One region of the Streptomyces sp. NPDC004732 genome, then DNA from elsewhere that is predicted to be linked to it. Evidence: riboswitches for the same ligand, from Rfam matches in the RefSeq annotation. Region 1 holds a riboswitch; each other region holds the start of a gene.
The links. Region 1 has a riboswitch for S-adenosylmethionine ahead of thrC (threonine synthase). Riboswitches for the same ligand answer to the same signal wherever they lie in the genome.
Positions count from the first base shown of each region.

Region 2: it holds a riboswitch for S-adenosylmethionine, as region 1 does, so the genes downstream of both, ABZV77_RS40070 (aminotransferase class V-fold PLP-dependent enzyme) here and thrC (threonine synthase) in region 1, are expected to answer to the same signal.
Region 3: it holds a riboswitch for S-adenosylmethionine, as region 1 does, so the genes downstream of both, ABZV77_RS23315 (hypothetical protein) here and thrC (threonine synthase) in region 1, are expected to answer to the same signal.

Region 1 covers NZ_JBEXJR010000017.1:4,235-13,979, reverse strand. The annotation lists gene otsB (trehalose-phosphatase) at 1-797, shown strand, start outside; gene ABZV77_RS36620 (right-handed parallel beta-helix repeat-containing protein) at 806-2,320, opposite strand; gene ABZV77_RS36615 (trehalose-6-phosphate synthase) at 2,393-3,808, opposite strand; gene ABZV77_RS36610 (hypothetical protein) at 3,907-6,015, opposite strand; gene ABZV77_RS36605 (glucosyl-3-phosphoglycerate synthase) at 6,096-7,040, opposite strand; SAM riboswitch class I at 7,196-7,369, shown strand; gene thrC (threonine synthase) at 7,387-8,682, shown strand; gene ABZV77_RS36595 (MoaD/ThiS family protein) at 8,779-9,054, shown strand; gene ABZV77_RS36590 (cold-shock protein) at 9,474-9,677, shown strand.
Region 2 covers NZ_JBEXJR010000022.1:36,133-45,877, reverse strand. The annotation lists gene ABZV77_RS40085 (response regulator transcription factor) at 1-461, shown strand, start outside; gene ABZV77_RS40080 (SLC13 family permease) at 539-1,951, shown strand; gene ABZV77_RS40075 (glycerate kinase) at 1,979-3,181, shown strand; gene ABZV77_RS40070 (aminotransferase class V-fold PLP-dependent enzyme) at 3,127-4,503, opposite strand; SAM riboswitch class IV at 4,693-4,810, opposite strand; gene trpD (anthranilate phosphoribosyltransferase) at 4,907-5,971, opposite strand; gene ABZV77_RS40060 (cytochrome bc complex cytochrome b subunit) at 6,127-7,767, opposite strand; gene ABZV77_RS40055 (Rieske 2Fe-2S domain-containing protein) at 7,764-8,819, opposite strand; gene ABZV77_RS40050 (cytochrome c) at 8,816-9,625, opposite strand; gene ABZV77_RS40045 (heme-copper oxidase subunit III) at 9,703-9,745, opposite strand, start outside.
Region 3 covers NZ_JBEXJR010000007.1:498,017-507,761, reverse strand. The annotation lists gene ABZV77_RS23340 (FAD-dependent oxidoreductase) at 1-199, opposite strand, end outside; gene ABZV77_RS23335 (FAD-dependent oxidoreductase) at 196-1,611, opposite strand; gene ABZV77_RS23330 (FGGY family carbohydrate kinase) at 1,611-3,071, opposite strand; gene ABZV77_RS23325 (GNAT family protein) at 3,121-3,675, opposite strand; gene ABZV77_RS23320 (SDR family oxidoreductase) at 3,709-4,440, opposite strand; gene ABZV77_RS23315 (hypothetical protein) at 4,541-4,831, opposite strand; SAM riboswitch class IV at 4,876-4,985, opposite strand; gene ABZV77_RS23310 (radical SAM protein) at 5,007-6,365, opposite strand; gene ABZV77_RS23305 (alpha/beta fold hydrolase) at 6,473-7,987, opposite strand; gene ABZV77_RS23300 (hypothetical protein) at 7,987-8,457, opposite strand; gene ABZV77_RS23295 (histidine kinase) at 8,629-9,745, shown strand, end outside.

The DNA.
Region 1 (9,745 bases):
GCGACGGTCTCGCCGCGCTGCTCGCCCGGCCCGAACGGGCCGTCGTGGCACTGGACTTCGACGGCACGCTCGCCCCGATCGTGCCCGACCCCGAGCAGGCGCGCGCCCATCCCGACGCGGCGCCCGTGCTCGCCGCGCTCGCCCCGCGGCTGCGCTCGGTGGCGGTGGTCACGGGCCGCCCCGCGGGCGTCGCCGTGCGGTACGGCGGCTTCGCTGGCGTGCCGGGCCTGGAGCACCTCGTCGTCCTCGGGCACTACGGCGCCGAGCGCTGGGACGCCGTCACCGGCACGGTGCGCGCCGCCGAGCCGCATCCCGGGGTCGCGGCCGTGCGCGCCGAGCTCCCCGGGTTCCTGGACGCGCGCGGCGCCTGGCGCGGCACGTGGATAGAGGAGAAGGGGCGGGCCGTCGCGGTGCACACGCGCCGGGCGCAGGATCCGCAGGCGGCCTTCGAGGCGCTGCGGGAGCCGCTGGGCGAGCTGGCCGCGCGGCACGGCCTGATCGTCGAGCCGGGCCGTCTCGTCCTGGAGCTGCGGCCGCCCGGCATGGACAAGGGCGTGGCCCTCGCCGAGTACCTGCGGGAGGTGGGCGCCGAGTCCGTGCTCTACGCCGGGGACGACCTCGGCGACCTGCCCGCGTTCGGTGCCGTGGAGAAGCTCCGCTCGGACGGGATCGCGGGTCTGCTCGTGTGCAGCGGCAGTTCGGAGGTCGCGGAGCTTGCCGGGCGGGCCGACCTGGTGGTGGACGGTCCCGCCGGAGTGGTGGGGCTGCTGTCGTGGATCGGCGCTCGACTCGACTGATCTCTGGTTCAACTGGACTGATCCGCCCCGATGTTGGGCGGGTTCGGGATCGGATGGCCGAAGTAGTCGTGCGTGGTCCCGTCGGCGGTCGGTGTGCCCGCGCCCCGCGCCGGTGAACCGGGCTTCAGGCGTACGTCGCCGGGGGCGCGCGGCGCGGTGGAGACCAGGCGCGGGTCGGCGTTCACGGCCTTCGGGTCGCGGGGCTGCGCGGTGTTCCAGTACAGGTTGCCCTCGTACGTGCTGACCGTGTCCTTGATGGGGGAGCCCGCGCCGGGCGCGCCGACGAAGACGTTGTCGCGGAAGGTGACGCCGGACGGCCCGTTGTTGGAGACGAGGGCGGTGTCGGAGCGGTCGGTGACGACCGTGTTGCGGTAGACCTGCGTGTCCGTCGACGCGCCGCAGACCACGGAGATCACGGCGTAGGGCGACGCGGTGTTGCGGTCGTTGATGCTGATGTTGTCGTGGACGCGGTTGCCGTCGCTGATCGTGTCCTCGGCGTTGCAGACCAGCAGGAAGCCGCCCTCGTTGTCGTGGCTGTAGTTGTAGCGGTAGACGTTGCGGTTGTTGCCGCCGTCGATGTCGTACGCCATGGAGTCGCGCGTCCCGTGGCCGCCGGTCACCTCGTTGTACTGGTAGACCACGTCATCGGACTGCCAGGCCCACAGCCCCGCGTTGTAGCCGCCGGAGCGCATGTTGAAGCCGTCGACGTAGTTGTGCTCCGCGAGCGCGCCCCTGGCCTTCTGCACGACGATGCCGTCGCCGCCCGCGTCGTACACCTTGTTGCGCCGGAACTGCACGCCGGTGGAGAGCCAGTTGGCGCCCTCGACGTCGCGGCCCCAGGTGGAGGAGGTGGCGATGCCGGTGCGGTCGACGTGGCGCACGGTGGAGTTCTCGACGCGGACGCCGTCGAATCGGGTGGGCTTCGCGCTGCCCTGGACGGTGAAGAGGATGCCGCCGCTGGGGTCGGGGTCCTTGAAGTCGGCGCCGTTCACGTCGTGCACGTCCACCCCGTCGACGACGAAGTGGTGGGCCACGCCGTAGTCGGCCAGCCGGACGTAGAGGCCCGCGCGGCGCTCGGTGGTGGTGGCGGGCCCGGTGTTGGAGAGGTCCAGGTTCCGGATCTCCCACTGTTCGGTGTTGACCAGGTGGAGGGCCGCGCGGGCGCCGCCGCCCTCGATGTGCGGCTTGGCGGCCCGCTTGCTTCCGTACGCGTCGATGAGCACGGGGGCGCCGGCCGCACCCGCACCTTTGGGAGCCAGCACCCCCGTGCAGCTCGTGCCCCGCTTCAGCAGGAGCCGGTCGCCGGGGCCGAAGGCGTGCCCGCTCGCCTTGGCCACCGTGCGCCAGGCCGTCCTCGCGGAGGTGCCGGACGCGGAGTCGTCGCCCGCGGCGCAGTCGACGTAGTGGGTGGCCGCCTTCACTGAGGCGGAGGCGGAGGAGGCACCGGAGGCGGAGGGGGCCAGCGGTGCCGCCGCCGCGGCCAGGACCACGGCTGCCACGATGCTCGTGCGACGCAGAGTCATGCCGTGGACCGTAGTGACGCCCGCGCCCCGGCGCCCATGGACAAACGGAAGGGGTGCTTGGACTGCCCGGGGTCAGCCGGTGAGCGCCCGCAGCTGGTCCAGGAACCACTGCGCGGGCGGCAGCGCCGTCGCCGCCGCCGCGAGCCGCTTGGTGCGTTCGGCGCGCTCGTCCAGTGGCATGAGGAGGCCCGCGTGCAGCGCCTCGGCCGTGGCCGTCACGTCGAAGGGGTTCACGGAGAGGACGTCCTCGGCGAGCTCCTCGTGGGCGCCCGCCTCCCGCGAAAGGACCAGCGCGCAGCCCTCGTCGGAGACGACGGGGACCTCCTTCGCGACGAGGTTCATGCCGTCGCGGATGGGGTTGACCAGGGCCACGTCCGCCATCCGGTAGGCGGCGAGCGAACGCGCGAAGTCGTCCTTGACGTGCAGGACGACCGGGGTCCAGCCCTCCGTGCCGAACGTGGAGTTGATCTCCGCGGCGACCCGCGAGACCTCCTCCGTGTAGTCGCGGTAGACGGCGAGGTCCTGCCGGGACGGGTAGGCGAAGGCGACGTGCACGACGCGCTCGCGCCACTCGGGGCGGGTGTCGAGCAGCTCCCGGTAGGCCAGCAGGCCGCGCACGATGTTCTTGGACAGCTCCGTGCGGTCCACCCGGACGATCAGCCTGCGCCGCTCCCCGTCCTGCTCGCCCGCCTGCTCCCGCAGCGCCCGCATCCGCTCCTCGACGTCGTCCCGCCGCGACCGCTCCCGCAGGAAGTCCGCGTCGGCGCCGAGCCCGTGCACCCCGATCCGGGTGCCCGACGTGCCGCCGACGACCCGCACGCAGCACTCGGTGAACGCGTCCGCCCACCGCCCGGTGAGGAAGCCGAGCCGGTCCGCGCCGAGCATCCCGCGCAGCAGCTGTTCGGCCACGTCGTCGGGGAGCATCCGGAAGTAGTCGGAGGGCGCCCACGGGGTGTGCGAGAAGTGGCCGATGCGCAGGTCCTCGCGGAGTTCGCGGAGCATGCCCGGCACCAGCGCCAGGTGGTAGTCCTGCACCAGGACCGCCGCCCCCGGCGCCGCTTCCCGGGCCAGCGCCTCGGCGAACGCCCGGTTGTACGTCTCGTACGCCGCCCACTGCGCGCGGAACTCCGGCCCGAAGACCGGCTCGAGCGGTGTCTGGTAGAGCATGTGGTGGACGAACCACAGCACCGAGTTCGCGATGCCGTTGTACGCGTCCGCGTGGATCGCCGCGTCGATGTCCAGCATCCGCACGCCGGGCTCCCCGACGCCGCGCCGCACCGCCTCGCGGTCGCCCTCGCCGAGCGCCGCGCACACCCACAGGGCGCTGGGGCCATCGGCGGTGTCGCCGATGGCGCTGAGCCCGGAGACGAGACCGCCGCCGCCGCGCCTGGCGCTCAGCTCCCCGTCCTCTCCCACGCTGTACGAGACGGGGCCGCGGTTGGACGCGACGAGGACGTGCGCTGCTGACGATGCGGACTCGGAGACCATGTGGCAGAACGTAGCCAGTCCCGGAAACCCTCAAACGTACGGCGGCCGGACTCCCTGGGAAGGGGGTCCGGCCGCCGTGCTCCGCTGTGCCGGGCGGGTCAGTCGCGGCGCCCGCGTGCCGCGACGAGCACGAGCACGCCGAGCCCGCACAGCGCGGCCGCGGCCCCGCTGTAGAGCAGGGTCGGGGAGTGGCCCGCCGCGGCGAGCTCACCGCGCGCACGGGGCTGCTGCTTGCCGGGCCGCTGCGCTCCGGACTGCCGCTGCTCGGGCTGTCCGGGCTGCTCCGGTGCCGGTGCGGCCCTGCCCTGCACCCGCTGGGCGAGGATCGCCGTGGTGCAGGGGTCGTCGCCGCCGCGCCGCGTCCTGGCGCAGTTGCTGCCCGGTGCCGTCACGGTGATGACGGTGACCTTGCCGGGGGTGCAGGACACCTTGATCTGCTGGGTGATGGTGACCTTCCCCTTGGCGCGGACGTTGCCCTGCCACACGTAGCTGGAGCCCCGCTTGGTGACCTTGCCCGCACTGGCCACGGGCTTGGTGCCGGGCCGCACGGGCCAGGACGCGGTGGCGCCGATGCGGGGGTCGCGCGACGGGTTGCGCACGGTGATCGTGTTCGTGGTCGAGCCGCATGCGGGGACGACCCGCCGGGCGGGGGAGCTGCCCACGACGACCGGTGGCACGGGCATGTCGATGACCGGCTCGGACGTGCAGTTCGGGTCGGTGCTGCCCTTGTCGCAGTTGGAGCGCGGGGTCTGGACGTCGACGTTGTTGAGCAGCTTGCCGTCGCCGCTGACCGGATCGTTCACGGTGACCGAGTAGGTGACGGTCGCGGTCTCGCCGGGACCGATGTCACCGACGTAACCGATCTTCGGTTTCGTGTACGAGACGGACCCGGTGGAGGCCTTCGCGTCGTGGTTGTACGTCGCGTCGTCGAGGTTGCCGCTCAGGTCGTCGCTGAACTTCGCGCCGGGATAGGGCAGTTTGCTGATGTTCTTCGCCTTGACCGTGTACGTCAGCTTGTCGCCCGGCTGCACCTTCGCGGGCGAGGCGGTCTTGGTGACCTCCAGGTCCGGCACCGGCACGGAGAGCGCCAGCTGGGAGGGGACGTACACGTCGCCGGTGCTGGTGAAGGTCAGCTTCGCCGACGTGGCGCCCACGGGGATCGCCCCGTCCGGCACCTCGAACGCCTTGGCGTCGATGCTCAGGTTGTTGCGGTACTTGGGCTTGACCGCGCCGTCGTCCTCGCTGACGAAGAAGTTGTCGGCCTTGCCCGAGTGCGGCTCGGTGACCGGCTTGCCGTCGACGAGGAACCGGTCGCCCTTGGTGTTCCAGTCGCCCTCGTAAGCGGTCACGCTGGCGTGGATGTCGCCCTCGGTGCGGTAGAAGCCGTCGACGGGGACGGTGGTGGAGCCGTCCGGGGCCGCGGCGCGCCTGGTCGAGCGCTGGATGACGTGGCCGCCCCAGAGGTAGACGTTGCGGCGGTCCGGCGCGTACTGCTCGTTCGGCCCGTCGTACTTGTAGACGACGGTCAGCGACCAGCCGCCGACACAGCCCTGGCCGGACGGCGCCCAGACGTTGCCGACGGCCACCTCGACGGGGCTGCCGGTGGGCGCGCCCTGGAAGGCGTCGGTGACGTCGGCCTCGGCCGTGTAGTAGTGCGGGCCCTGCGTCGCGTTCGGGGAGCGGACCGCGTTCTCGACGTTCACCGTGGACTGGGCGCCGCCGCCGACGCGGATGACCGGGCTCGTGGTGAGCGGGTCGCCGGGGGCCGGGTCCACGGGCTCGTTGCCCTCGCGGTTGAGGTCGCAGATGTCGCGCACGGTCCTGCCGAAGCGGTGCGTGCCCGCGTTGCCGCCCCAGAACAGGCGCGCGTAGTCGACCTGGGCGCCCGGCGGGACGGTCACCCGGCCGGTGCTGGAGTCGAAGGTGCCGGTCAGGCCCGCGGTGTCGATCCGGCGCTCGATGAAGTTGTTGTTGTTCTTGGTGCCCTTGGCCTGCTGGGTCTCCTTGCAGGAGGCGGCCACGTCGGCGGGGCTCGTCGGGCAGTCCAGGACCGTGTTGCCGATGGTCTTGAAGTCCCCGTACAGCGATTCGTCGTAGCGCTTCGCGAAGGGCTCGATGACCTCGGCGGAAGCGGGCGTCGCGGTCGCGGTGAGCACCCCGGCGGCGACGGTGGCGGTGGCGAGCGTCAGTCCGCCCGCTCGCCGCATGGCTCTCATGGCATCTCGTGCCCACATACGTCTGACCCACATAAAAGGGCAATGTAGGCAAAACGGATCATAACCAGCGGTTACGCCACGCGACGGTGCGCATACTCGGCGATATCGGCCATGGGTGGCCGCTCCTCCGTGTCCACCGGATGGGTCCTCGGCTCGAACCCGTGCTCGCCGCGGACGAACTGCGTCAGCTCGGGACGTACGAGATGCCCGCGCGCGAGCCGCAGCTGCGCCGTCCGGTAGATCGCCGCCGCCATCCGCCCGAGCGCCTGCCCGTCCTGGTGCCGGTGCCTGCGCACCCCCACGTCGACCTGCGCCAGCGCGTCCAGGCCCACGGTATGCAGCGCGTCCACGAGCAGGCCGAGCTCCACGCCGTACCCGACGGGGAACGGCAGCCGCTCCAGGAGCGACCTGCGGGCCGCGTACTCACCGCCCAGCGGCTGTACGAAACCGGCCAACTGCGGCCAGTGCATGTTCAGCAGCGGCCGCGCCATCAGCTCGGTGACCCGGCCGCCCTGCCCGGCGGCCCCGGCCAGCGGACGGTCGTACATCGCCTTCACGAACGCCACGTCCGGGTCGGTGAGCAGCGGGCCCACGATGCCGGAGACGAAGTCCGCCGAGAAGTCCCGCAGGTCCGCGTCGACGAACGCCACGATGTCGCCGCCCGTCACCAGCAGCGAGCGCCACAGCACCTCGCCCTTGCCCGGGACCGCGGGCACGCGCGGCAGGATCGCGTCACGGTGGACGACCTTGGCGCCCGCGGCCGCGGCGACCTCGGCGGTACGGTCGCCGGAGCCGGAGTCGATCACCACGAGCTCGTCGACCAGCGGGACCTTCTCCATCAGCTCACGACGGATCTCGGCGACGATCTCGCCGACCGTCCCCTCCTCGTCGAGCGCGGGCAGCACGACGCTCACCGACGCGCCGCCCGCACGTTTTGCGGCGGCCAGTCGGTCCCGCGGGCGGTCGGCGACGGACCAGGAACGCCTGCTCAGCCAGTGCTCGACCTCTTCCAGCACGGTCGTGGTCCTCCCATATGTGATCCATCTCGCGGTTCGGACGACTATCTCAAGGGTCCGGGGCTTCGGTTACAGTCTTGAACAACGCCGGTGACCATCGCATGTCGGGGTCGCCGCCGCGTTGAGATCGACAACTGAAACCCATAATCGAATACCGCTCATCCAGAGGGGCAGAGGGATACGGCCCGTTGAAGCCCCGGCAACCACCCAGCCGCCACGCGTCGGTAGACGCATTCGTCACCGTGTGCGCAGTAAGCGCCGCGAGGCTCCCGGCTCGGGAAGGTGCCAATTCCGTCTCGTGGCGAGATGCGTCGCGAGGAAGATGAGGAGAAAGGGCCTCGCCTCCATGGCTGTGCAGACTGTCGCCACCGAAAGCACCACCTCTTCCGTAGACCTCGGGCCCGCCTCCGGCCTCTCCTGCCGTGAGTGCGGCACCAAGTTCCCGCTCGGTCCGATCTTCGCCTGTGCCGAGTGTTTCGGTCCCCTCGAAGTCGCGTACGACCTGCCGCTCGGCGACCCGGAAGCCCTCCGCAAGCAGATCGAGTCGGGCCCCGCCAACATCTGGCGCTACGCCCCCCTCCTGCCCGTCCCCGCCGACGTGGCCGACAAGCCCAACCTGAACCCGGGCTGGACCAAGCTCGTCAAGGCCGACAACCTCGCCGCGGCGCTCGGCATCGAACAGGGCAAGCTGTTCGTCAAGGACGACTCCGGCAACCCCACGCACTCCTTCAAGGACCGCGTCGTCGCGCAGGCGCTCGAAGCGGCGCGCGCCTTCGGCTTCACCACCCTGTCGTGCTCCTCCACCGGCAACCTCGCGGGCGCCGTCGGCGCCGCCGCGGCCCGCGCCGGTTTCCGCTCCTGCGTGTTCATCCCGCACGACCTGGAGCAGGGCAAGGTCGTCATGGCCGCGGTGTACGGCGGCGAGCTCGTCGGCATCGAGGGCAACTACGACGACGTGAACCGTTTCTGCTCCGAGCTCATCGGCGACCCGCTGGGCGAGGGCTGGGGCTTCGTCAACGTCAACCTGCGGCCGTACTACGGCGAGGGCTCCAAGACCCTCGCGTACGAGATCTGCGAGCAGCTCGGCTGGCAGCTGCCCGACCAGCTCGTCATCCCGATCGCCTCCGGCTCGCAGCTCACGAAGATCGACAAGGGGCTCAAGGAGCTCATCGCCCTCGGTCTCGTCGAGGACAAGCCCTACAAGATCTTCGGCGCGCAGGCCGAGGGCTGCTCGCCGGTGTCGGCGGCCTTCAAGGCGGGCCAGGACGTGGTCCGCCCGCAGAAGCCGAACACCATCGCGAAGTCGCTGGCGATCGGCAACCCGGCCGACGGGCCTTACGTGCTGGACATCGCGCGGCGCACGGGTGGTGCGGTGGAGGACGTGAACGACGAGCAGGTGGTCGAAGCGATCGAGCTGCTCGCTCGGAGTGAGGGGATCTTCGCGGAGACCGCCGGGGGCGTGACGGTCGGCGTGACCAAGAAGCTGGTCGACGCCGGGCTCATCGACCCGAACCTCACCACCGTGGTGCTGAACACCGGGGACGGTCTGAAGACCCTCGACGCGGTCGCCGAGAGGTCTCAGGCGACCGCGACGATCAAGCCGAGCCTCGACGCGTTTCGCTCCGCGGGTCTTGCCGGATAGGTCGTAGCTTCCCTGCGGGCCCGCTGTGGCTGGTCGCGCAGTTCCCCGCGCCCCTTCCAGGGGCGCCGTCTCCCCCGAACCTCTGAGGTGAACACCATGAGCGTCAACGTCCGGATCCCCACCATTCTCCGCACCTACACCGACGGCAAGTCCGAGGTCGCCGCCGAGGGGGCGAACCTCGGGGAGGTCATCGCCGACCTGGAGAAGAACCACACCGGCATCGCCGCCCGCGTCCTGGACGACCAGGGCAAGCTGCGCCGCTTCGTCAACGTGTACGTGAACGACGACGACGTCCGTTTTGAGCAGGGCCTGGAGACGGCCACTCCGGACGGCGCCGGCGTCTCGATCATTCCCGCCGTCGCCGGCGGCTGAATCTTTACGCAAGCACCCTGCGTTATCTGAATTGCCCCCTCCGCGAGAGAAACGGAGGGGGCAATTCTGCATGGTTGAGCGCGGTACAGTTGGGAAGCGTGCTTCGCCGTCAGTGCCGAGTGCATATACGAAGTCGGCCTGGAGCCGACAAGAAGTAGCCAAAGAGCGCTGCCCATTTGATCCTTATGCGGCATTTGCCTGGCCCGACTTGCCCTGACTTCCGGTGAATTCTCCGCATATTACCGATCGCGCGTGCCCAGAATTCTCGTCCGATTGACCTGTTGCAGACGGCAGTTGGACAGATACATTCAGCGGCGGTCGACGCGTTCCGGCGCACACCCCTACCAGTGGGGGGTGAGGTCTGACCCGGGTCCGCGAAGTGCGGTCCTGTGCAAGGGCCAGTAATAGGGGAGTTAGGCATGGCTCAGGGCACCGTCAAGTGGTTCAACGCGGAGAAGGGGTACGGCTTCATCGCGGTCGACGGTGGTGCGGATGTTTTCGTCCACTACAGCGCGATCCAGATGGACGGTTACCGCACCCTTGAAGAAGGTCAGCGAGTCGAGTTCGAGATCTCGCAGGGCCAGAAGGGTCCGCAGGCGGACATGGTCAAGCTCGCCGTCTAGCTCGGCGCGACCGACCACCGAAGCAAGCATCGCGAGGGGCTCGTATCCCATCTGGGGTACGGGCCCCT
Region 2 (9,745 bases), on a different contig from region 1:
GCGAGGCCCGCGTGAGCACGCCCGTCATCGTGCTGACCGCGCGGGACTCGGTGCGGGACACGGTGGCGGGTCTGGAGGGCGGCGCCGACGACTGGATGACCAAGCCGTTCCGCTTCGAGGAGCTGCTGGCCCGGGTGCGGCTGCGGCTGCGCACGGCGGCCAGGGCGCCCGAGGTGACGGTGTTGCGCAGCGGCGAGGTCACGCTGGACCTGCGGACCCGCAGGGCGCGTTCGGCGGGGCGCACAGTAGATCTGACGGCACGTGAGTTCGTACTCCTCGAACTGTTCATGCGCCATCCCGGGCAGGTGCTCTCGCGGGAGCAGATCCTTTCGCACGTGTGGGGGTACGACTTCGACCCCGGGTCGAACATCGTGGACGTCTACGTCCGCGCGCTGCGCAAGAAGCTGGGTTCGGAGCAGGTCGAGACGGTGCGCGGGATGGGGTACCGGCTGCCGGAGTGACCACCGGCCGGTGCCGGTGAAGTTTCCTTCATCTGCGCCTCATTGAGGGCTCACGGCCCGGCGGCACGCTGAACCGCGTGACCCTGAACCTGCGGCAAGCCGCGACCCTCTGCGTGGCGCTCAGCAGCTGCGCCCTGCTCGCGGTTCCCGGGAACTTCCCCGGCCTGAGCGGCGACGCCCGGCTGACCCTCGCCGTCTTCGCGCTGGCGACCTGCGCCTGGATCGGCACACCGGTCGACGACACGTACATCGCGCTCGGCGCGGGCCTCGCCCTCACCACGACTGGTGTGATCAGCAGCGACACCCTGTTCGGCACCCTCGGCGACGAGACGGTGTGGCTGCTGATCTGCGCCTTCGTCCTTGCGGCGGCCGTGGCGCGCAGCGGGCTCTCGGGGCGGGCGGCGGCGTTCCTGGTCAGCGGGGCGGGCACCGTACGGCAGTTGACGCATCTGACGACCGCGGCGCTGGTGGTGACCGCCTTCGCGGTCCCCGCGACCTCGGGGCGCGCCGCGCTCGCGCTGCCCGTCTTCCTCGCGCTCGCCAAGGCCCTCGCCGACCGGAAGCGACTGGTCGTGATGCTCGCGCTGCTCTTTCCGACCGTGATCCTTCTGTCCGCGGTCGCGACCCTGATCGGTGCGGGAGCACATCTGATCACGGTGTCGGTCCTGTGGGAGGCGGCCGGCGAGCGGATCGGGTTCACCCAGTGGCTGCTGCTCGGCCTGCCGCTCGCCATAACGTCCTCCCATCTGGCGGCGGAGGCCGTCCTGTTGACGACCACGCGGCGCGCGGACCGCAAGGGCCCGGTCCGCATCACCCTCGCCCAGCTCCAGGAGCACAGCGAACAGCCCGTCACCGGCCCCTGGGAACCGGCCGAGACGCGCTGCGCCCTGCTGCTCGCCACCGTCGTCGCCCTGTGGTGCAGCGAGCCGCTCCACCAGGTGCCGCCCGCCGTCGTCGCACTGATCGGAGCGGTGGTGGCCGCCTCCCCCGCCCTCGGCACCGTCGGCCTCAAGGACGCCCTCAGGACGGTCCCCTGGGCGCTGCTCCTCTTCATGGCGGCGACGATGGCGATGGGCGTCGCGCTCGCCGACTCGGGGGCGGCGAAGTGGCTGGTGTCCGGGCTGCCCCTGGACCTGCCCCCGTGGCTGTTCCTCGCGGTGGTCGTCGCGGTCAGCACGGCCGCGCACCTGGTCCTGCAGTCCCGCTCGGCCCGCTCCTCGGTCCTCGTCCCGCTGGTCGTGGCGGCCGCCGCAGGCTCGGGCGTCAACCCGGTCGCCGCGGCGCTCGCCTCGACGGCCGCGGCCGGGTTCTGCCACACCCTGCCCGCCTCCGCGAAGCCCGTCACCCTCTTCGCCGACATCCCGGACACGCCCACCTACACCCCGCGGGACCTGCTGCGGCTCTCCGCGGTCCTGGCGCCGCTGACCGCCGCGCTCGTCCTGCTCTTCGCCGTCACGCTCTGGCCGCTGCTCGGCGTCCCCGTCCGCTGAACCCCCTTGCGCCCCCTGGAGACCACCGTGCTGACCCGTTTCGCCATCGCCCCCAGCGGCTTCAAGGAGTCGCTGTCCGCGAGCTCCGCGGCCGAGGCCATCGCCGCGGGGGTACGCCGTGTCGTCCCGCGCGCCGAGACCGATCTGATCCCGCTGGTGGACGGCGGCGAGGGCACGGCCCGCGCGCTGGCCGCGGCGGGCGGCGGGCGCCTCGTCGCGCTGCCCGCGACCGGTCCCGTCGGCCAGCCGATCGGCACCCACTTCGCCCTGCTGCCCGACGGCACCGCGGTCGTCGAGATGGCCGCCGTGGCCGGTCTCTCGCTGGTCCCCCGCGATCTGCGCGACCCGGGCGCCACCACCACGTACGGCGTCGGGGAGCTGATCCGCGCGGCGCTCGACACGGGCGCCCGCCGGATCCTGGTCGGCTGCGGCGACTCGGGCACCTCGGACGGCGGCGCGGGCGCCCTGCAGGCCCTCGGGGCCCGGCTCCTTGACCTGGACGGCTGGGAACTGCCGCGCGGCGGACGGGAGCTGACGCGCCTCAGCCGCATCGACCCGAGCGGCATCGACCCGCGCCTGGCGGACACCGAGATCCGCGTCGCCTGCAACCCCTTCAACGTCCTGTGCGGCGAGCGCGGCGTCGCCCGCGTCTTCGGACCCCAGAAGGGCGCGACGCCCACCCAGGTCGAGCAGCTCGCCGCCGCCCTGGAGCACTGGGCGCACCTCCTCACCCGGGACCTCCGGGTGCGCGCCGACCTCTTCGAGGGCCCGGGCACGGGCGCGTCGGGCGGCCTCGGCGCCGGGCTCGCCGCCCTCGGCGCCGCCCTGCTCCCCCGCTTCGACGTCCTGCTCGAACGGCTCGACCTGGACCACCGGCTCGCCCGCGCCGACCTCGTCATCACCGCGGAGGGCGCCCTCGACCACCAGACGCCGCGCGGCAAGGTCCCCGCCGAGGTGGCCCGCCGCGCCAAGCTCTCCGGCCGCCCCGTCCTGGTGCTCGCGGGCACCATCGGGGACGGCGCGCACGCCGTCCGCTCCATCGGGGTCGACGCCTACAGCTCGATCCTGCCCGCCCCGGTCTCGATGACCGAGGCGCTCGGCAGGGGCGGCGAGTTCCTCACCGACGCGACGGAGCGGGCCCTGCGGATGATCCAGCTCGGCTCACGGCTGCCCGCTCAGACGGCGGCGGTGTCGGTGTCCGGCACGCAACGCCCGTCCTCGGTGCGGTAGCTCCAGCGCGCACCGTCGGCCACCAGTTCCTTGACGGCACGCACGAAGCGCTCGACGTGCTCGTCGGGGGTGCCCGCGCCGAAGCTCACGCGGATCGCGTTCAGCGACTTCTCGCCGGGCGCGGCCTCGGGGGCGCCGCACTCGCCGGGCTCGTCGGGCTCGCTGCCGAGCAGAGTGCGCACCAGCGGGTGGGCGCAGAACAGGCCGTCACGTACGCCGATGCCGTACTCGGCGGAGAGCGCGGCGGCGAAGTGCGAGCTGTTCCAGCCGTCCACGACGAAGGAGATGACGCCCACGCGCGGCGCGTCGTCGCCGAAGAGCGAGAGGATCCGCACCTGCGGCACCTCGGCGAGGCCCGCACGGACCGTCCCGATCAGCTGCTGCTCGCGGGCGACGAGGTCGTCGAAGCCCGCCTCGGTGAGCGCCTTGCAGGCGGAGGCGATGGAGTAGACGCCGATGACGTTGGGCGAACCGGCCTCGTGCCGCGCGGCGGTGTCGTGCCACTCCACGTCCACGCCACCGTCGGTGCGCCGCGCCACCTTCCGCGAGGCACCGCCGCCCGCGAGGTAGGGCTCGGCGGCGCGCAGCCAGTCCGAGCGCCCCGCGAGGACGCCGGAGCCGAAGGGCGCGTACAGCTTGTGCCCGGAGAACGCGACCCAGTCGACGTCCAACTCGTCGATGGAGACGGGGTGGTGGGGCGCGAGCTGGGCGGCGTCCAGGACGATCCGGGCGCCGTGCGCGTGCGCGGCCGCGGCCAGCTCGCGGACCGGCCAGAGCTCACCGGTGACGTTCGAGGCGCCGGTCACGCAGACCAGGGCGGGCCCGTAGGGGTCGCGGTCGGCGAGGGCGCGCTCCAGGGTGTGCACGGCCTCGTCGGGGGTGCGCGGCGCGTTCAGGTAGGTCACCCGCGCGTCCCGCCACGGCAGCAGCGAGGCGTGGTGCTCGGTCTCGAAGACGAAGACCTGGCAGTCGGCGGGCAGCGCGGCGGCGAGCAGGTTCAGCGAGTCGGTGGTGGACCGGGTGAAGACGACCTGGTCGCCCTCGCGGCAGCCGAGGAACTCGGCGACGGTCTCGCGGGAGTTCTCGAAGAGGTCGGTCGACAGCTGCGACAGGTACCCGGCGCCGCGGTGCACGCTGCCGTAGTACGGGGCGTACGCGGCCACGTCGTCCCACACCCGCTGCAGGGCCGGGGCACTCGCCGCGTAGTCGAGCGCCGCGTAGGTCACCTCGCCGCCGGTGACGAGCGGGACGGTGACGTCCCTGCCGAGGACGGCGAGCGGGGCACAGACGGACGAGTCGGCGGCAACAGCGGAAACGGACATGGCGAACTCCCGTAAGAGGCAAGTGAGTTCACTGCGACGACGGCCGCGCCCGAGGCATGCGGCGGTGCAGTGATGAAGAGAAAAAAGGTGCGCGGAAAGGGGCCGGAGGCCCTAGCACATTCGCTTGCTCACGAGACTGCTCCCTTGAGGACCAGGACCCCAGGGCTGTGACATTCACCGATGTCCAGGGGTCCGCGCTTGCCATACGCCTCGCTGCGTACGGCCTGGTCTTCACCCGGGGCACCCCGCCACGGACGGAGGGTTGCCGGACAGCGGGCCGGGGCCGTAGTCGCTGTCACTCATGACCTGTGCAGCATCCTGCCACACGATCTTCGGCGCGCAAGGCGCAGTCCAGAATCCGGACTGCGCCGTGCGTCACATCGCCACGCCGGAGAGTGCCCTCTCAGCGGTTGCTTGCGGACACCCAGCGCTCCAGGGCCCGCTTCGCGGCCCCCGAGTCGATCGCCTGCGCCGCCTTCGCCATACCGGCGGCGATCTGGTCCACGAGCGGCTCGTCGGTGGGCGCGAGGGCGGCCAGCGCCGCCGCCGAGTTCAGCACCACCGCGTCCCGCACCGGACCGGTCTCCCCGTCGAGCAGCCGCAGCGCCACCTCCGCGTTGTACGAGGCATCGGCGCCCCGCAGCGCCTCGACGGGCACCAGGTCGATCCCGACGTCCCGCGGGTCGAAGGCCTCCTCGCGCACGGCGCCGTCCCGCACCGCCCAGATCCGCGAGGTGGACGTCGTCGTCAGCTCGTCAAGACCGTCGTCCCCGCGGAAGACCAGGGACGAGTGGCCCCGCTCGGCGAAGACTCCCGCCACGATCGGCGCCATCCGCGGGTCGGCGACCCCGACCGCCTGGGCGCGCACCTTGGCCGGGTTGGTGAGCGGGCCCAGGAGGTTGAAGACGGTGCGGATGCCCAGCTGGCTGCGGGCCGCGCCCGCGTGGCGCAGCGCGGGGTGGAACTTCACGGCGAAGCAGAAGGTGATGCCCGCCTCCTCCGCCACCTCGACCACCCGCTGCGGGGTGAGGTCCAGGTTGACGCCGAGCTTCTCCAGGACGTCGGAGGCGCCGGACGCGCTGGAGGCCGCGCGGTTGCCGTGCTTGACGACCTTCGCGCCCGCTCCCGCGACGACGATCGCGGACATCGTCGAGATGTTGACGGTCTTGGCGCCGTCGCCGCCCGTGCCCACGATGTCGACGCTCGGGCCCGGCACGTCGATGACGTTGGCGTGCGCGTACATGGCGCGCACCAGGCCGGAGATCTCCTCGACCGTCTCGCCCTTGGCCCGCAGGGCGACCACGAAGGCCGCGATCTGCGCGTCGGTGGCCTCGCCGCGCATGATGCGGTCCATGGCCCAGGCCGTGTCGTCGGCGCTCTGGTCGCGCCCGTCGAGCAGGCCGTTCAGTACGTCGGGCCAGGAACGGGCCGCCGCGGTGTCGCCTCCTGCGGGGATCACAGCGTTCATGGCCGCTCCTGGTGTTTTTTCGTCTGCGTATGTAGGAAACACCCCGACACGTCGGGGTGGGACCACCCTATCCAGCCTCCGGGACGGCAAAGAGCCCCGTCCATTGCATGGACGGGGCTCTTGCCGTGGCGACCTTGGGTCAGAGCTTCAAGTGATCAGTGATGGCCGTGGCCGCTGGTGATCTCCTTGTACTCGTCAGCCGTGGGCTTGGGGATCTGTCCTTCTTCCCCGAAGTAGCCCTTGGAGAGCTTCGCCCGGAGCTTCTGCGAACCGGACAGCTTGCGCTCGACACCGTTCTCGTCGACCGAAGGACCGAGCTCGAGCGGCTTGTACTGCTCGTGCGCGGTGAGCGTGTGCAGCTGCTCCTTGCTGAGCGGCTCGTGGACCTCGATGAACTCACCGTGCGGAAGCCGCTTGATGAGACCCGACTCGCGGCCGTGCAGCACCTTGTCCTTGTCGCGCCGCTGCAGACCCAGGCAGATCCGCTTGGTGACGATGAAGGCGACGACCGGTCCGACGAAGAAGCCGATCCTGACGAACCAGGTGATCGCGTTCAGCGACAGGTGGAAGTGGGTGGCCCACAGGTCGTTGCCACCACCGACCAGCATGATCATGTACGCCGTGAGCCACGCGACACCGAAGCCCGTACGGGTCGGGGCGTTGCGCGGGCGGTCCAGGATGTGGTGCTCGCGCTTGTCGCCGGTGACCCAGGACTCGATGAACGGGTAGACCGCGATGGCCACGAGGACCAGCGGGAAGACCACGACCAGCGGGATGAACACGCCCAGGGCGAGCGTGTGGCCCCAGAGGTTGATCTCCCAGCCCGGCATCACACGGATCAGACCCTCGGCGAAGCCCATGTACCAGTCGGGCTGGGCGCCCGTGGACACCTGGTCCGGCCGGTAGGGGCCGATGGCCCAGATCGGGTTGATCGAGGCGATCGCCGCAATGACCGCGATGACACCGAAGACCAGGAAGAAGAAGCCTCCGGCCTTGGCCATGTAGACCGGAAGGAGCGGCATGCCGACGACGTTCTTGTTGCTCTTGCCGGCACCCGCGAACTGCGTGTGCTTGTGGTAGAAGACCAGGATCAGGTGCGCCACCACGAGGCCGAGCATGATGCCCGGCAACAGCAGGATGTGGACCGAGTAGAACCGGGCCACGAAGTCGCCGCCGGGGAACTCCCCGCCGAACAGGAACATCGACAGGTAGGTGCCGACGATCGGCATCGACAGGATGGCGCCCTGCATGAAGCGGACACCGGTACCTGAGAGCAGGTCGTCCGGGAGCGAGTAACCGGTGAAGCCGGTGAACATGCCGAGGACGAACAGCAGGAAGCCGAAGAGCCAGTTGACCTCGCGGGGCTTGCGGAACGCACCCGTGAAGAACACGCGCATCATGTGCACGAACATGCCGGCGAGGAAGATCAGCGCCGCCCAGTGGTGGATCTGCCGGATCAGCAGACCACCGCGCACATCGAAGGAGATGTGCATGGTCGAGTTGAACGCCTCCGACATCAACTGACCCTGCATCGGGATGTAGCTGCCGCTGTACTCCACCTCGTTCATCGAGGGGTGGAAGAACAGCGTCAGGTACACACCCGTGAGGATGATGATGATGAAGCTGTACAGGCAGATCTCGCCGAGCATGAAGGACCAGTGGTCCGGGAAGATCTTGCGCATGTTGGCCTTGGCCAGGGAGTAGATCCCCAGTCGACCGTCGGCCCAGTCCGCGACCCGCTCACCGGCGGGTGCCTGCTTGCGCTTGTCGTTCGAAGTAGTGGTGGTGGTGCTCATCCACGCTCCCAGAAAGCAGGACCGACGGGCTCTTCGAAGTCGCCGTGCGCCTCGAGGTAGCCCTTTTCGTTCACGCCGATCCGCAGCTGCGGCAGGGCATGGCCGGCCGGGCCGAAGATCACGCGGGCACCGTCGGCGAGATCGAAGGTGGACTGGTGGCACGGGCAGAGGACGTGGTGCGTCTGCTGCTCGTACAGGGAGATCGGGCAGCCCACGTGGGTGCAGATCTTGGAGTACGCCACGATGCCCTCGTGCGACCACTCGAGCTCGCGCTTGTCCTTGATGTTCTCCGGCTGGATGCGGACGATCATCAGGGCGGCCTTGGCGATCTGCGTCTGGAAGTCGTGGTCGTGCTCCGACATGCCCTCGGGCATCGCGAAGGTCAGCGAACCGACCTGCACGTCCGCGGGACGCAGCGGCTCGTGGGTGTTCATGTTCACGAGCATCTTGCCCTTGGCCCACTTGGTGTGCCGGAGCTTGTCCTCGGGCAGCGGCCCGAGGTCACGCAGCAGGACGACACCGGAGAGCGGGACCAGGGCCAGCGCGCCGAACATCGTGTTCCGGATCAGCTTGCGCCGACCGAAGCCCGACTCCTCGGCACCCTGCTTGAAGTCCGCCATGACCTTGGCACGGACCTCGGGCTCAGCCGCGATCTCGTGCCGCTCGTCGGTCATCTCCACGTCGGACATCAGGGTGCGGGCCCAGTGGACCGCGCCCGCGCCGATGCAGAACAGCGCCACGCCGAGGGTGGTGCCCAGGGCGAAGTTGAGGCCGCTGATGTGACCGATCGGCCAGATGAAGACGCTCTTGTCGGCCGGGATCGCCACGTACGAGGCGATGAAGCCGACCGTCGCGATCATCGACAGCGTGAACATGAAGGCCACGGCACGCTCGGACCGCCTGGCGGCCCGCTCGTCGATGTCCTGGACGCGGTGCTCGTGGGGCGGCAGCCCCGGGTCGGCGAACGGGTTCTCTTCCGTCACCGCCACCGAGCCGTGCTCGGTCTCCTGCTTGCTGGGCAGGTTCTCTTCTGGAATCTCTTGGCTACTCATGACTTCTTGGCCTTTGCGGTCCGAGCGGCGACCCACACGGCGACACCGATCAGCGAGCCGAGACCGAAGATCCAGCCGAAGAGGCCTTCACTGACCGGACCCAGACCACCCAGCTTGAGACCGCCAGGGCTCTCGGTCTTCTCACCGTTGACCGCGTCGAGGTACGCGATGATGTCCTTCTTGTTCTTCTCCGGCATCGTCGTGTCGGGGAAGGACGGCATGTTCTGCGGGCCGGTCTGCATGGCCTCGTAGATGTGCTTCGGGGAGACACCCTCCAGCGAAGGCGCGAACTTGCCGTGCGTCAACGCGCCACCTTCACCGGTGAAGTTGTGGCACTGGGCACAGTTGGTGCGGAACAGCTCGCCACCCTTGGCGATGTCCGCTCCGTCCGGGCTGTACTGCTTCTCGGTCGGCACCGAGGGACCGGCACCCAGCGACGAGATGTACGCCGCCAGCTGGTCGATCTGGGCCTGGTTGTAGATGACCTTCTTCTTGGGCGCCTGGGCACCCGGCTGCTGGAGCGGCATACGGCCACTGCCGACCTGGAAGTCGACTGCGGCAGCGCCCACGCCCACCAGGCTCGGACCGTCGGAGGAGCCCTGACCGCCGGTTCCGTGGCAGCTGGAGCAGCCCACGGCGTAGAGCTTCTTGCCCTCGTCGATGGCGAGGGACTGGGCGGTGTCGTCGGCCTGCGCCTTGTCCGCCGGCGCGAACGCGGCGTACAGCCCCCCGGTGGCCGCCAGCGCGAGGAGTAGGACGACGACCGCCGCCAGCGGATGGCGTCGTCGTGCGGAGAGCTTTTTCACGGATTACCCCGGTGTCAGGATCTTCTGCGTCGATGCTTCTGGAATGTTTCGGATGTGTCGCGTGAGCGACCTGCCGCTTACTTGATCATGTAGATCGTGGCGAAGAGGCCGATCCAGACC
Region 3 (9,745 bases), on a different contig from region 1:
GCTCCGCGTACTGCGGCCCCGTCATCCCGAGGCGTCCGAAGCCGCCGTGCAGACAGTGCCGCGGTATGCCGCCCGCCTGCCGCTCCCGGTCCACCACCTCGACCTCGCCCACGCCCGACGCGGCAAGCCCGGCCGCCGTGGCGAGACCCGCGGGCCCCGCGCCGACGACCAGCACGTCGACGATGCGCTCCCGCCTCATCCGGTACCCATTTCCGCACCCCGTTCGTAGAGTTCCCGCACCTCGGCACCGCAGTAGAAGCCCTGGCAGCGTCCGCTCCGCGCCCGGGTGCGGCGCCGCAGGCCGTCCGGGGAGCCGGGCGGGATCGTGGCTGCGAGGGCGTCGCGGATCTCGCCGCGCGTCACGCGCTCGCAGTGGCAGACGACGGCACCGTACGCAGGGTCGGCCGCGATGAGGTCGGCGCGCTGGTAGGGGCGGGGGAAGGCCTCGCCGAGGTTCGGCATGGAAATCGTCTCCAGATCGCGGGGTCCTGCGAGGTCCAGGCCGTTTCCGGCGAGGAGCTCCGTGACATGGGCGGCGATGGCCAGGGAAGCGGTGAGGCCGGTGGAGCGGATGCCGCCGACGGTGACGTAGCGCTGTTCCTTGTGGGCGCTGATGCGGTAGTCGTCATGTTCGGTGGCGGCGCGGAGTCCCGCGTAGACCGCGGTGACCTCCTCGTCGAGCAGCTCGGGGAGGATCCGGCGGCCCTGCTCGCGCAGCGCCGCGATGCCCTCGGCCGTCGACCCGGTGGCCGCCTTGTCGTCCAACTCCTCGGCGGTGGGCCCGAGAAGAATGTTTCCGTACACGGTCGGGGCCACGAGGACACCCTTGCCGAGCGCCGTGGGGACGGGCAGCAGGATGTGCCGCACCAGGTCGCGGGCGAACTTGTCGTAGACGATGAGCTGGCCCCGGCGCGGGGTGACGGTGAAGTCGTCGTGGCCGAGCAGCCGGTCGACGGTGTCGGCGTGCAGACCGGCGGCGTTGACCAGGTGACGGGTCCGCAGGGTGCCGCGGCTGGTCGTCAGGAGGTGCGGGTCGCCCGTCGGATCGGCCTTCTCCACACGGCAGTTGAGGAGGAGGTCCACTCCTGCGCGCACAGCCTGGGTGGCGTACGCGAGGGTGGTGGTCCAGGGGCAGATGATGCTCTCGCCGGGGACGTCGAGCGCGCCGAGGGCGCCGGGGCCGAGGTGCGGCTCGCGCGCCCGGACCTCGGTGGGGCCGATGACGCGTGCCGCGTCATAGCCGTTGCGCTCCGCCTTCGCCAACAGGCCGGGCAGCGCAGCGAGTTGTGCGGCGTCCCAGGCGACGAGGAGCGCGCCGACCGGCTCGACGGGGATCCCGGACTCGGCGGCGTACGCGAGGAGCAACCGCTGCCCCTCGCGGACCAGGCGGGCCTCCAGGGAGCCGGGTACCGCGTCGAATCCGGTGTGCAGGATCGCCGTGTTCGCCTTCGACGTGCCTTCGCCGACGTCGTCGGCGGCCTCGACGAGCGCGACGCGCAGCCCTGGATACCGGGCCAGTTCGCGCGCGACGGCCGCGCCGACGACTCCCGCGCCGATGACGGTCACGTCGTACGTCACGTCCGGCAGCGCGCCACGCCTGACCACCGCCATCAGGGCGTACGTTCCAGGAGCGCCGCCACCGCCGAGCGGAAAGCGGCGAGGCGTTCGGCCGCGAGGTCCGCGCCGATGCGCGGTTCGTAGACGGCGGCGGGCCGCCACTCGGGGACGGCTTCGGCGACCGTGAGGGCGGGGTCGAGGCCGATGCGGGCGACGGCGGCCGCGCCGAGCGCGGTGACGTCGGGCAACGCCGATACCTCGACGGGGAGTTGGAGGAGGTCCGCCTGGGTCTGCATGAGCAGGGCCGAGCGGGTCAGGCCGCCGTCGACGCGCAGGCTCGTCAGGGGCTCCCCCAGGTCGGCGGCCACGGCATCGGCGAGCGCGGCGACCTGCGCGGCGATGCCCTCGCACAGGGCGCGCACCAGGTGGCCCGGGGTGGTGTCGAGGCCGAGGCCGGTGATCGAGCCGCGCAGGTCGCCGCGCCACCAGGGCGCCGCGAGACCGGCGAGCGCGGGCACGAAGGTGACGCCCCCGGCGTCGGGGACGGCCGAGCCCACGGGGTCGAGGTCCTCGGCGCCCGCGATCACGCCGAGGCCGGTGAGCCAGCGGACGGCGGACGCGGCCGTATAGACCTGCCCGTCGAGGCAGTAGCTGGTCCGGCCCGCGAGGCGCCAGGCGACGCAGCTGACAAGCCCGGAGTCCCCGCGGCGCGGACGCGGGCCGGTCTGGGCGAGCAGGAACGCCCCTGTCCCGTACGTGCACTTGGCGCTGCCCGGCGCGGTCACGTCCTGGGCGAGCAGGGCGGCCTGCTGGTCGACGAGGAGGCCGGTGAGGGGGATCTCGGGGCCGAACGCGGTGGTCGTGCCGTACTCTCCCGCCGCGTCGACGACCCGGGGCAGGTGCTCGTCGGCGAGCCCGTAGAGGTCGAGGGCCCGTGGTGACCACTCGACGGTGTCGAGGTCGAGGAGCTGGGTGCGGCCCGCCGTCGCGGCGTCGGTGACATAGGCGCCGGTGAGGCGGTGGACGAGCCAGGCGTCGCTGGTCGTGACCACGCCGTGCCGGGTGCGGTGGCGACGTATCCACGCCATCTTGGGCGCGGCGAAGTAGGGGTCGAGCGGCAGCCCGGTGAGGTCTCTCAACTCCTCTGCGTGCTCGGCGAGTTCGGTACAGACCGATGCCGCCCTGCGGTCCTGCCACACGAGGGCGTCGGTGAGGGGCCGCCCGGTCGCCGGGTCCCAGGCGAGCACCGTCTCGCCCTGGTTGGCGAGGCCGACGGCAACGACCGGTTCACCCGCATCCGCCAGCGCCGCGCGGCCCGCGTCGACGACGGACGTGAACAGCTCGGCGGGGTCGACCTCGACCAGCCCACCGGGGAGGAAACGGGGGTGCACCGGGGCCGTGCCCGATCCGATCACGCCGCGCTCCGGGCAGACCACGAGAGCCTTGGTCCCGGACGTGCCCTGGTCGACGGCGAGCACAGGCCGTCGCGCCGGATCCGCCTCATAGGTGATCACCGCGGAAGCCTGCTACAGGGGCCAGGAGGGCGTCAAGGGACCGACCGCCTTACAGGGGACGGTCGTTGAGGATCTTCTGGAAGAGCCGGTGGTCGCGCCAGGCGCCGTTGATGTAGAGGAAGGACGGCGCGAGCCCGTACTCCTCGAAGCCGCACTTCGTGAGCACGCGCTGCGACGCGGTGTTGTGCAGGAGGGTGCCCGCCTCGACGCGGTGCAGGCCGAGTTGGGTGTCCGCGGCCTCGCAGACGTGCCGCGCGGCCGCCGAGGCGAGGCCGCGGCCCACGTGCTCCGCGTCGATCCAGTAGCCGAGGTTTCCGCTGCGGGCCGGGCCGAGCACGATGTTCGACACGGCCGCGTGGCCGACGATCTCGGCGCCGCTCACGAGCACCCAGTGCGCCGACCGGCCCGCGCGTCTGTCCGCCAGCTGCACCTGGACCCGCTCGACCTGCCCTTCCTTGGTGTAGAAGGCGGCGGGCCGATCCGGGTCCCAGGGGTCGAGGTGGTCGCGGTTGCGGCGGTAGGCACGGGCGAGCGCCGCCGCGTCGCCGAGCGCCACGGGCCGGATGAGGACGTCTTGCGCGAGGTCGACCGCTCCGCTGATCATGCGCCAATCGTACGAGCGGCCGACCCCGGAGCGTCAGCGTCCGCCCGCGACCCTCAGCACGGTGCCCGTCGCGTACGAGGCCTCGTCCGAGAGCAGCCAGGCGACGGCCGCCGCGATCTCCGAAGGCTGCCCCGCACGCCCCAGCGGAATGCCCGCCGCGAGCTTCGCGGGACGCTCGGGGTCGGCGTGGAACTCGGTCCAGATGACGCCCGGGGCGACGGCGTTGACGCGGATGCCGTCCCCGGCGACCTCCTTGGACAGGCCGACCGTCATTGTGTCGACGGCGCCCTTGGCGGCGGCGTAGTGGACGTACTCGCCGGGGGCGCCGAGGGTGGCTGCCGCGGAGGAGACGTTGACGATCGCGCCGCCGCCGTTGGCCTTCATGTCCCGCACCGCGCGCCGGGCGCAGAGCAGATATCCGAGTACGTTCACTTCGAGCGCCCGGCGCATGCCGTCGGCGTCGGCGTCGGCGAGGGGCCCGACGGGGCCGCCCACCCCGGCGTTGTTGACCAGGCCGGTGACCGGGCCGAGCTCGGCCGCGGTGTCGAAGAGGCGGTCGACGTCGGCCTCGTCGGCGGTGTCGACCTCGACGGTGACGCAGCGGCGCCCGGCCTTGCGGACCGCATCGGCGGCTTCCTCGGCGGCGGCCGCGTTCGAGCGGTAGCCGATGACGACGTCGTGGCCGTCCTCGGCGAGACGGGCGCTGACAGCGGCGCCGATACCGCGGCTGCCGCCGGTGACGACGGTGACGGGGTGGTGCTGCACGGGGGACCTCCGGCTCTGGGTGGCTGACTGTCGCGCCGCCCGGACGCGGGGATCGCCCGCGTCCGGATCACGCCGTCATCCTACGAACCGGTGATCTTCGTCAGCGGCGAGGGGGCTCGGCCACGCGTACGAGCGTCGTGCCCACGGTGGCGCGGCTCAGCCGCAGCCGGTTTCCCCGGGGCTGCCACTGGGCCGGTCCCTTGTGCTCCCGCAGGAGGCGGCGCAGCCGCTCCGGGTCGTGGGTCCACGCGGTGGCGGGGACGCCCCGGGTCGGACCGAGCACATGGAGGACGATCAGACCGTCGTCGCGGACGTCGTGCGAGGAGAGGAGCACGTCACAGGTGTCGAGCTCCTGGTCGTCGTGCTCGCGGGTGCCGTACGGGTGCGTCATGGTGCGCCTCCGGAGTCGTGGACCCCGGTGTCGCCGACCCCGGTGATCCGCCGTTCCCCGTGCACGTCGCACGGGGCGGGTCGTCACCCGGGGCACCCGCGACGGAGCGGGGTGCCGTCCAGCGAGCCGGGGCTTGACACTGGAACTCGTGACCCGCCCCGACCGTAACACGGGGCTACTGAGGCGTCGCCGGGATTACCGCGTCCTCCGGGGCGGCCGCCTCCGCGGGCAGGCTGTCCATGAACGAGCTGACCGAGAAGACCGCGTTGCCGGGGCCCGCGGGGCCGTAGCCGGGGGGCGAGGAGAGGCCGTTGGCCTCCATCGTGGCGCGGTAGGCCTCCAGGAGCCGCACGTGGTACTCCAGCGGCGCGCCTTGCGGGTTCGCCTTGCCGAGCGGGGTCGTGGGCTCCGGGCACCAGGTGGTGAAGCGGGGCGTGATGCCGCGCGACATGAAGTACTGCAGGCCCTCGACGGTGGAGTCGATCGCCTCGTCGACCGTCTTGAAGCCGAACGGCTCGGCCATCTCGACGCCCGCGACGAAGTTGGGGATCACATTGCGCGGCCCGAACACCTCGGCGGAGTCAAGGATGCGGCGGTGCCACTCGTCACGTCCGACGTAGCGCTCCTTGCCGGGGCAGTACCGCTCGAACAGGTACGGGTCCCACACCTCGTAGTTGGGGTGGTAGATCCGCACGCCGTAGTCGTGGAAGCGCTGGACGTCCTCCTTGGGCAGGGCCTGGGCGACGACCTTGCCGATCCAGCGGCCGGGGAAGCGCTCCTCGATGGCCTTCGCGTACTGGCCGTAGAAGTCGGCCTCGTCCTTGCCCTGGAGCTTCGAGGTGATGGCGCCGCCGGTGAGCGTGTACGCGGTGGAGGTCTTCGCGGTGTCGTACTTGTCGATGATCGCGAGGGCTTCGAGGACCTCGTCCATCGGCTTCACGCCCGTGTAGGGACGCCCCGCCGCCTTCTGCTGGCGCCAGTTGTGGTTGATGTCGCAGTACTGGCACTCCTCCTTGGCGCCGAAGTACTGGCAGACCCGGAAGACCGTCAGGTAGATGAGGTAGCCCCACTGGATGGTGGGCGCCACCTCCATCACGGACTTGCCGTTCTCCAGCGTGTGCCGGTAGTAGTCCGGCATCGGGGGCAGGCCGACGTCGGAGATCCGCGCCCCGTCCAGGTACAGACCGAGCACGCCGTTGTCGTCGGCGGCGACCCGGTAGGGCGAGGAAGGGTTCACCCGCACGGAGACGACGGTGCGGCGCAGCTCGTACGGGCCGCCGGTGAGGACGATCTCCTCCGGCGGGCGGCGCAGCGCGGCGGCGCCCAGTTCGGGGAGCGTGCCGTGGTCGAAGGAGAAGATGAAGTACGACTTCGGCTTGACCTCGCCCTTCTCGTTGTCGCTGAGCGCCGACTCGTCGAAGGCGATGCCGCCGCGCAGCAGATCCTCCTTGATCACGGCTTCCCGCGGCACGTGCGGGAACCGCTCCATGAGTGACTCGATGAGCTGGGTACGGCTCTCGCTGCGGCTTGGCATGGGCCGGGCACCTCGGATCCTGTTCGGTCGATCTGTCCCGTCCACGCTAATACCCGGCGGATCCGTTCCGGATCCGACTCCGGTCTCAGACCGGCTGCGCCGCAGGTCTAGGCTCCTGGTGGCATGCCTCCTTCGACGACAGTCCCCGGCTTCGGCACGTCCAGGTCCGTGAGATAGCGCATGATCGTGTCCCGCTCGGCGCCGCCGTTGAAGATCTTCACGGCATGGCCCCAGCCCTTCACCTCGACGAGCGCAGCCCGGTCCCCGAGCCGCCGCTGCACCGAGCGCGCCCAGTCCAGCGGGGTGGCGTTGTCGTGACGGGCGCCGATCAGAAGCAGCGGCGTGTCCGTCCTGACCGGCTTCGTCGCTGCGGCCTCGGGGGCGGGCAGGCCCTGGCAGAGGTTGGCGTACGAGACGGTGTTCGGGGAGTAGCCGAAGCGGGGTGCCGCCGCGCGGGCGGCGCGCTGGTCGGCGAGGTGGGTGGCGGCGTCCGGGGCGCGCAGGTTCAGGTCGGCGCAGACGGACAGGTCGGCGCCGGGCAGCGTCGGCTCGTCCGGCGGCCCTTCGTCGCCCTCGTCCGTCTCCCACGGCCGCCCGGTGTCCAGGGCTTCCAGGTACTGGGCGACGGCAGGCCAGGACGGGGTGAGGAGCATCGCGTCGATCGTGCCGTTGAGCTCCGCGAGCGGCACGTCCTTGCCGCCGTTGCGCAGCTTCCCTTCGGTGGCCCGGTCGGCGAGGCCCTCGTACACCCGCCAGGCGTCCCGCTCCCCCAGTGCGCAGTCGCGCGAGCGCCCGCACCAGCGCGCGAACTCGTCGAAGGCCCCCTCCAGCGCCTTCGCCCCGGTGACGCCGAAGGCGCGGCGGCCGATCGCGGGGTCCATGACGCCGTCGAGCACGGCGGCCCGCACCCGGTCGCCGTGCTCGACGGCATAGCGCTGGCCGTAGACCGTGCCGTACGAGTGTCCGTAGAGGGAAATCCGGTCCTCGCCGAGCGCGGCGCGGATGACGTCCATGTCGCGGCTGACGCTGCCCGCTTCGGTGTGCGGGGCCACCGCTCCCGACGTACGGGCGCACTCCGCCGCCAGGGCGGTGGCGCGCTTCTTCATCCGCCGGAAGTCGCCGGGGGTCGTGACGGGCCGCTTGTCCGTGATCATCTCGGTCATGGGTCCGGCCGGGCACGACACCGGGCCGCTGAGGCCGGTGCCGCGCGGGTCGAAGCTGACGATGTCGAAGCGGCGTTCGGCGCCGCCCCACTCCTTGGTCTGCGCGACGTTCTGGACACCGGAGTTGCCGGGTCCACCGGGCAGGAACATCAGGGTGCCGATGCGCTGGCCGGGCCGGGTCGCCTTGCGCCGCACCACCGCGACGTCGAGCCGCTCGCCGTCCGGTGCCGCCCAGTCGACGGGCACGCGCACGGTGCCGCACTCGGCGCCCTTGGGCGCGCCCTCCGTGGCGTCGGCCGGGCAGGCCTGCCACGTGATGCGCTGGGGCCGCTCGGCGGCACGCTTCCCGGCGGCACCACCGTCCCCGCTCCCCCGCCCGGCCGACGAGCAGGCGGCCAGCGAGAGGAGGGCGGCGCCCGCCGTCACGGCCGCCATGGCCGCTCGCGCACGTGTCCCCATCAGCCCCGGGCCTTCATCGCGACGTCCTTGTCCTGCCAGGCGTAGAGCGTCCCGTCCACCCGGGCACCGGACCACGTGCCGCAGTTCATGTCCGCCTTCGACGCGACGTCCGAGGGGAACCAGTCGGCCTTCAGGCGTGGCTTGCCCTGCGGCTCGCCCTTGACACACTGCTTGGGGAAGGTGCCGTCCGGCGTCGTGAACTTGATGATCCGGTCGTCGCCGGTGGTCGACATGACGTAATCGATGTCGGTGGCGTCGTCGGGCAGCCAGCGCGGCACGGACTTCCTGTCGCTCTTCGCCGCGGCGCCGTCCTTGTAGGACGACTTCTCCTGGTGGTCGTCGAAGGGGTTGCTGGAGCCGCTGCCGCAGGCGGTCAGGGCCGCGGCGAGGGCGGCGGCGCCCAGCGCGCAGAGCGTCGTGCGGGCCGCGCGGGGGCGGCGGGGGTTCGGGCGGTGCGTGGTGCGAGGCATGGTGATCGCGCTCTCCTGGGCGTCGGGGTCCGCTTCCGCGGAGCCGGGGTGTCTGCCTCCACGCTCGCCGCCCCGGCCCCTCGCGCGCCTCGCCCCTTCGGTGGATCGTGCGGGCCCCGGTCAGGCTTTCGGCTGATCCACGGGATGCGACCTGATGCGTACATTCGGTACGTGGATGATCACCGCTCACCGCCCGGCGCGGCGCCCGCCGGACCAGGACCCCGCCCCGGCGGACCCGGCACCAGCCCCCGCACCGGCCCCCGTCCCGGCCCGGCCAGGGCGCTGCTGTTCGGCGTCCCCGTGGTGTTCCTGTGGCTCCTCGACCTGGTGTCGAGCCGGCCCGACGGTTCCTGGCTGCCCCTGGTCTCCGGGCCACTGGCCGTCGCCGTGCTGCTCGTGCGGGGCAATCCCCGCGTCGAGGTGCGGGCCGCCGCGGCGGCGCTGGTCTCCGGCGCGCTCACGCTCGGTCTGGCGCTCGGCCATGTCCAGGTGGGCAGCTGGGGGCTCCTGGAGTCCTTCGCGCTGCTCGCCCTGCTCACGGTCACCACGCGGACGGCCCGGCTGCCCGCCGGGTACGTCCTGTGTGCGCTGCTCACGCTCGCCGTGGCGATGGCGCCCGTACGGACCGGCTTCGAGTCCGAGGCCGAGACCTTCGCGTTCATGCTCACGGTCGCGGCGGGCGGCGCGCTCGCGCTCGGCGGCTATCTGCGGTCCTTGGACGGCAGGCGGGCGCTCGCGGTGAGCGCGACGCAGGAGGAGGAGCGCCGCCGCATCGCCCGCGATCTGCACGATTTCGTCGCCCATCACGTGACCGGGATCGTCGTCCAGGCGCAGGCCGCGCGTGCCATCCGCGAGACTTCTCCCGAGCAGCTCGAACCGCTCCTCGCCGGGATCGAGAAGGCCGGTACGGAGACGCTCGAATCGATGCGGCGCCTCGTGCACGTCCTGCGCGCGGAGCCCGGCGCCACGACCCGGCCCGCCGATCTGCTCACCGAACTGGCCGCGCTGGTGGCGGCCCACGGCGACGCCGCGACCCTGGAGGTCACGGCGCAGGTCCGCGCCGCCGCGCTCGCCCCCGAGGTCGAGACGTCCGTGCACCGCGTGGTCCAGGAGGCGCTCACCAATGTCACCCGGCACGCGCCCGGCGCCGGTGACGTCCGGGTGCGCGTGGCGGAGGACGCGGGACGGCTGGTGGTCGAGGTGTCCAACGGCCCGGCTCCCCTCGAACGCGCCAAGGACCGGACGCCGCCGGGCGGCCGCGGCGGTCTCGGCCTGATCGGCCTGCGCG